Regions from separate parts of the Nonomuraea sp. K271 genome, predicted to be linked through region 1. Evidence: riboswitches for the same ligand, from Rfam matches in the RefSeq annotation. Region 1 holds a riboswitch; the other holds the start of a gene.
What was found. Region 1 has a riboswitch for glycine ahead of gcvT (glycine cleavage system aminomethyltransferase GcvT). Riboswitches for the same ligand answer to the same signal wherever they lie in the genome.
Positions count from the first base shown of each region.

Region 1 (3,391 bases):
ATCCAGCCCTCGCCGTACGGGTCGCTGTTGGCCAGGCTCGGGTCGTCCACGATGGCCTGGTTGACCTCGACGATCTCGCCGCCGACGGGCGTGTAGATCTCGCTGACCGACTTGGTCGACTCGACCTCGCCGACGGAGTCGCCCGGCTCGGCGATCGAACCGACCTCGGGGAGCTGCACGAAGACGACGTCACCAAGGGCGTCGGCGGCGTAGGCCGTGATGCCGACGGTCACGGTGAGGCCGTCCTCGACCCCGGAAACCCACTCGTGTTCCTTGGTGTAGCTCAGGTCGTCAGGGATGTTGCTCACTTGTTCCTCCTGTAAAAGGGCAGCTCGACCAGGTCCATGGGTTCATGGCTGCCCCGGATGTCCACAGCCAGGCCTGAGACGGCGCCGGTGTCCACGTAGGCCAGCGCGATGGGCTTGCCCAGGGTCTGGGAGGGAGCACCGCTGGTGACCTCGCCGACGACGGCGCCGTCCTTGGTGACCGGGTAGCCGTGGCGCGGCACCCGGCGGCCCCGGGCGACCAGACCGACGAGCCGGCGCCGCGGGTCGTCCTTGACCGCCTCCAGCGCCGACCGGCCGACGAAGTCTCCCGGCTTGTCGAATTTCACCACCCTGCCCAGCCCCGCGTCGAACGGGGTCAGCTCGGCACTCAGTTCGTTGCCGTACAGGGGCATGCCGGCTTCGAGCCTGAGGGTGTCGCGGCTGGACAGGCCGGCGGGCTTGAGCCCGTACGGCTCGCCCGCGGCCATGAGCGCGTGCCAGAGCGGCACCGCGTCCTGGTTGGCCACGAACAGCTCGAACCCGTCCTCGCCGGTGTAGCCGGTACGGGCGATGAGCGCCTGCCGCCCGTCGACCTGCCCCGGCAGGCCCGCGTAGTACTTGAGCCCGGCAAGGTCGGCGTCGGTGCGCGTGGCGAGGATCTCCTGGGCGCGGGGCCCCTGGACGGCGATCAGCGCGTACTGCGGCGAACGGTCGTCCACCACGGCGTCGAACGCCTTGCAACGGCTCTCCAGCTCGCCGGCGACCTTCTCGGCGTTCGAGGCGTTCGCGACGACCATGAACTCCTCGTCGGCGAGCCGGTAGACGATGAGGTCGTCCAGCACCCCGCCCCGCTCGTTGACGATCATGGTGTAGCGGGCTCGTCCCGGCGTCACGGCCGACAGGTGACCGACCAGCGCGTAGTCCAGCGCCTGTGCGGCCTGCGGCCCGGTCACGAAGATCTCGCCCATGTGCGAGAGGTCGAACAGTCCGGCGGCCTCACGGACGGCCCTGTGCTCCGCGGACTCGCTTCCGTACCGGAGTGGCATGAGCCACCCTGCGAAGTCGGTCAGCGTCGCGCCGAGGCTTTCGTGCACGTCTCGTAGCGGAGTAGGTCGGGACATTTATCGCACCTCAGGACAGGATTGGATGCCAGCATCCTCCCCCTCTGTCATCGATGCCTGAGAGCTTCGTCCGAGTTTTGCCGGACTTTCACCTTCGGCGAGGCCACGTGGGCCTGCTTTCCAGAGGTCACCTTCCGAGGAGACGTGCTCCCGGTCAGCCGTGCGGTCCTTTGCCTTGAGAGGTTTGCGGGGAGGGCTTGCTCCTTCAGGGACCCTGACCGGCTGTCAGGATGCTCTCCCGCACGGTTTGCTGGTGTGTCCCGCCAGCCTAGTAGTGATTTGGGGGTCTTGTCGCGTTCGCCCCTCAGCAGGCCGCGACCAGGGCTTCGAAGAGGGCGTGGTCCTCGGCCGCCTCCGGATGCCACTGCGCCGCCACGGTGAACGGCCCCGAGTCCAGTTCCACGCCCTCGACGGTGCCGTCGGCGGCCGTCGCGGTCACGGTGAGGCCCGGGGCCAGGCGGTCGACGGCCTGGTGGTGGTAGTGCGGCACCGTCACGGGCGCCGTGCCCAGCGCCTTGGCCAGGCGGGTGCCGGGGACGGCGGTGACGGGCAGGTGGCCGAATCGGCCGGGCGCGGGGGAGTGCTCCGTGTGGCCGACCACGTCGGGCAGGTGCTGGTGGAGGCTGCCGCCTAGGGCGACGTTGAGCACCTGGAGGCCCCGGCAGATGCCGAGGAAGGGCAGCTCGGCGTCGAGGGCCGTGGCCAACAGGGCGAACTCGGCCTGGTCACGAAATTTGCGGATATAGCCGGTACGTTCCTCCGGCGTCTCCCCGTACCTCGCCGGATCGATGTCGCCGCCCCCGGCCAGCACGAGCCCGTCCAGCCGGTCCACCACCCGCGCGGCCTCCCCGGCCGGCGGCAGCACGACCGGCTGCCCGCCGGCGCGGACGACCTGCTCCACGTACATGTACGGCAGCAGCGCGACCGGCATGTCCTGCCAGACCGTGAACGTCGCCGGCTCCACGTAACACGTGACCCCGATGACGGGACGTCGCACGATGAACCCCCCTAGAGCGGCGTGACATAGGCGCCGGAGATGCCGCCGTCCACCAGGAACTCGCTGCCCGTGATGAACGACGCGTCGTCGCTGGCCAGGAACGCCACCGCCGCCGCGATCTCCGACGCCTCCGCGAAGCGCCCGAGCGGGACGTGCACCAGCCGCCGCTGCGCCCGCTCGGGATCCTTCGCGAACAACTCCCGCAGCAGCGGCGTGTTCACGGGGCCGGGACACAGCGCGTTCACCCGGATGCCCTCCCTTGCGAACTGCACGCCCAGCTCGCGCGACATCGCCAGCACCCCGCCCTTGGACGCCGTGTAGGAGATCTGCGAGGTCGCCGAGCCCATGACCGCCACGAACGACGCGGTGTTGACGATCGAGCCCTTGCCCTGGCGCCGCATGTAGGGGATGGCGTGCTTGCAGCACAGGTAGACGCTGGTCAGGTTGACGTCCTGGACGCGGCGCCAGGCGTCGATGCCGGTCTCCAGGATCGAGTCGTCGTCGGGCGGCGAGATGCCGGCGTTGTTGAAGGCGATGTCCACGCTGCCGTAGGTGTCGAACGCCGTACGGAACATCCGGACGACGTCGTCCTCGTCGGCCACGTCGACCCGTACGAACAGGCCTCCTACCTCGTTCGCGGCCTTGACGCCCGCCTCCTCGTCCAGGTCGGCGCAGACCACCTTCGCGCCCTCGTCGGCGAACCTGCGCGCGGTGGCCAGCCCGATGCCGCCGCCCGCGCCCGTGATCATCGCCACCCGGTCCTGCAGCCGCTTCATGTGCACGTCGCTTTCTACCTCACTCCCAGGAGATGAAGACGTTCTTGGTCTCCGTGAACGCCGCCAGGGCGTCCGGCCCGAGCTCCCGGCCCAGCCCTGACTGCTTGAAACCGCCGAACGGGGTCCAGTAGCGGACCGCCGCGTTGGAGTTCACCGACAACGCGCCCGCCTCGACCGCCCTGGACACGCGGAGCGCGCGCCCCACGTCGCGGGTCCAGACGGAGCCGCTCA
Region 1 covers NZ_JAAAHR010000008.1:67,835-71,225, reverse strand. Annotated here, with positions in the region: gene gcvH (glycine cleavage system protein GcvH) at 1-308, opposite strand, end outside; gene gcvT (glycine cleavage system aminomethyltransferase GcvT) at 305-1,387, opposite strand; glycine riboswitch at 1,422-1,521, opposite strand; glycine riboswitch at 1,541-1,638, opposite strand; gene GUY59_RS04480 (gamma-glutamyl-gamma-aminobutyrate hydrolase family protein) at 1,692-2,384, opposite strand; gene GUY59_RS04475 (3-oxoacyl-ACP reductase) at 2,396-3,160, opposite strand; gene GUY59_RS04470 (aldehyde dehydrogenase family protein) at 3,180-3,391, opposite strand, start outside.

Region 2 (3,391 bases), on a different contig from region 1:
GGCGGTGCCCTCGGCGTCGGTGCAGGGGGTGGTGACCCCGAAGGCGGCCTGCACCGTGGCCAACTCGGCGGCCCCGGTCTTCTCGTCGCAGGCGACCGAGACGTGGTCGGCGTCCACCTGCCAGAGGTTGACGCCCCGCTCGGCCGCGGCGGCGACCACGGCGGACGCCCGCCCCGGCACGCGTACGAGCACGGTGTCGAAGAACTCGGCGTGCACGACCTCCAGGCCCTGCCCGCGCAGCCCTTCTGCCAGGGCGACGGCGTGGCGGTGCACCCGGCGGGCGATGCGGCGAAGGCCCTCCGGGCCGTGGTAGACGGCGTACATGCCGGCGATGACGGCCAGGAGGACCTGCGCGGTGCAGATGTTGCTGGTGGCCTTCTCGCGGCGGATGTGCTGCTCACGGGTCTGCAGGGCCAGGCGGTAGGCGGGGTCGCCGTCGGCGTCGACGGACACGCCGACCAGACGGCCGGGCAGCTGCCGCTGCAGGCCCTCGCGTACGGACATGTAGGCGGCGTGCGGCCCGCCGAACCCGAAGGGCACCCCGAACCTCTGCGAGGAGCCCACGGCGATGTCGGCGCCCAGCTCGCCGGGTGCGGCCACGAGCGTCAGCGCCAGCAGGTCGGCGGCGGCCACGACGAGGGCGCCCGCCTCGTGCGCGGCGGCGGCCACGGCGCGGAAGTCGCGCAGCCGCCCCGACGCGCCGGGGTACTGTACGAGCACGCCGAAGCACTCGGGCAGCTCGCCGTGGAGGGAGTGCTCGACGAGCGTGATGCCGAGCGGCTCGGCCCTGGTGGCGAGCACGGCCTTGGTCTGGGGCAGCGCGTCGGCGTCGACCACGAACACGGCGCTCTTCGACTTGCCCGCCCTGCGGGCCAGCGTCATGGCCTCGGCCGCGGCGGTGGCCTCGTCGAGGAGCGAGGCGCCGGAGACGGGCAGGCCGGTGAGGTCGGAGACGACGGTCTGGAAGTTGAGCAGCGCCTCGAGGCGGCCCTGCGAGATCTCCGGCTGGTAGGGGGTGTAGGCGGTGTACCAGCCCGGGTTCTCCAGCAGGTTACGGCGGATGACGGCGGGCGTGACCGTGTCGTGGTAGCCCAGCCCGATCATCGAGGTGACCACCTGGTTGCGATCGGCCAGGGCGCGCAGCTCGGCGATGGCCTCGGCCTCGCCTGCGGGGGCGGGCAGCGTGAGCCGGTCTTTCGCCCTGATGGACTCGGGCACGGCGACCGCGACCAGGTCGGCCACGGACTCGAAGCCCACGGCCTCGAGCATGCGCTGCTGCTCGGACTCCGAGGGGCCGATGTGCCGGGACGAGAACGGCGGAGCGGACAGATCGGTCATGGAGATGCCTCCCGAGGCTGTGGAGACCGGCGCCAGGGCGCGGGCGTGTGCCGGATCTCCCCCTCTGTCAGCGCGGACCCCGGACAAGCGCGGGGTCGCGACCTGAGAGCTTCACCCCCGGTGGGGCTTGCACCGTCGGTGAGGCGCGCCTGGCGGGTGCGCCTGCTTTCCAGAGTTGCCTCGCCCGAGCGGTACGGGATGCCTGAGAGATTCCGGGGAGGGTTGCTCCTTCGGCGCCCCGGAGCCCAGGGGCCCGGGGACTCTCCCGCACGGGGTCGTCGGCCTTTCTGCCCTCAGGTTACTACGCCCGGTTCGTACGGATGTCAGGAGCCGTGCTCACCGGGTGCGGCGGGCACGGCGGCGCCGGGCCAGTTCGTCAGCGGGGTGGTCGGCCGGGACGGTGTCCTCGGCCGCCGCGCGTTCCCCCGGCAGCTCCGCGAGGGAGCCCTCGACCTCGCGCCAGACCCGGCCGAGCGCGATGCCGAACACGCCCTGGCCGCCCTGGAGCAGGTCGATCACCTCGTCGGCCGAGGTGCACTCGTAAACACTGACGCCGTCGCTCATGAGCGTGATCTGTGCGAGGTCGGCCACCCCGCGGTCACGCAGGTGTTGCACGGCCGTGCGGATCTGCTGCAGCGACACCCCGGTGTCGAGGAGCCGCTTGACGACCTTGAGGACCAGGATGTCGCGGAAGCTGTAGAGACGCTGGGAGCCGGAGCCCTGCGCGGCTCTTATCGTGGGCTCGACCAGGCCCGTGCGCGCCCAGTAGTCGAGCTGCCGATAGGTGATGCCGGCCGCCGAGCACGCCGTCGGCCCGCGGTATCCGATGTCACCCGGCAGCGCCGCGGGCTGTTCGTCGAAGAGCAGGCCCTGCTCCCCGGCACGCTGCCGCGCGCTCTCGCGCCGCACCGGATCTTCCTGGCCGGCCGTCTTTCCCTCGCCGCTGCTGACCGCCACGCGGACCTCCGGCTTTCTCTCATCCCGTGGCCTGATCTGGGGGTATGTGAAGCGCAGCCACGGGTTTCACTTGCACCGTAGGACCGCGACCATGCTCAGTCAACGATCCGGCTCGGCGCGTCGTGAAGCGTAAATGCACTGAAATACCTACCCCGCCCGGCCGAAGTCCTCGGGAGTGATCGTGTCAAGAAACTCCCTGAACTTCTCCACCTCGTCTTCCTGGTCGTCCGGGATGATCACCCCGGCTTCCTGGACGACCTCTTCGCTGGCGAAGATGCGCGCCCCCGTGCGCAGGGCGAGCGCGATCGAGTCGGACGGCCGCGCGCTCACCTCCACGCCGTTGGAGAACACCAGGTCGGCGAAGAAGATGCCGTCACGCAAAGCGACGATGTTGACCGCCCGCAGGCCTACGCCCAGAGCACTCAGCACGTCTCGGAAGAGGTCGTGGGTGAGCGGCCGCGGCGGAGGCTCCTCTGCCTGGGCCAGGGCGATGGCCGTGGCTTCCGTCATGCCAATCCATATAGGAAGGAACCGCTCCCCGTGTGCCTCCTTCAGCAAGACGATCGGCTGATTTGTGGGCATTTCAACCCGAACGCCCACAACCTCCATCTGCAACACGGGCTGCTCCGTATTCCTGACCGGTGTCCCGGCACAGCTATTTGGTCGTTGCTTCTGCTGACTGGCTTCTGCAATTCAACGTAACACCCGGCGGGCCTGGAATGTGCCCCCGCCTCCCAGCTCGCTGCGGTCTCAACGCCCCAGGACGGACCGGACGCCCGTGCGCACAAGGGATGCGTGCAGGTCGAGCAGGAGCGAGGAAAGCTCCCTGGCCGCCTCGTCGGCCTCGCCGATGGCGCCGGGGGCGCGGCGCTTGAGTATCGGCGCGACGGTCTGCTCCACCAGGCCGCACTCTCGCTCGGCCGCCGCCTTGACCGCGCGCAGGTGCCGGGCGCGCAGGCCGAAGCGGGCCAGGGCGCCGACGGTGCGCGCCACCGTGAGCGCCTCCTCGTCGTAGCGGCGGGCCACCGGGGCGAGCAGGCCGTAGTCCTCCAGCTCGTCGAGGGTCTCCTCGTCGATGCCCGCGGCCTCGATCAGC
Region 2 covers NZ_JAAAHR010000066.1:21,769-25,159, reverse strand. Annotated here, with positions in the region: gene gcvP (aminomethyl-transferring glycine dehydrogenase) at 1-1,338, opposite strand, end outside; glycine riboswitch at 1,518-1,616, opposite strand; gene GUY59_RS22955 (MerR family transcriptional regulator) at 1,675-2,295, opposite strand; gene GUY59_RS22950 (bifunctional nuclease family protein) at 2,443-2,913, opposite strand; gene ftsR (transcriptional regulator FtsR) at 3,046-3,391, opposite strand, start outside.
Region 2: another riboswitch for glycine. It lies ahead of gcvP (aminomethyl-transferring glycine dehydrogenase); the one in region 1 lies ahead of gcvT (glycine cleavage system aminomethyltransferase GcvT).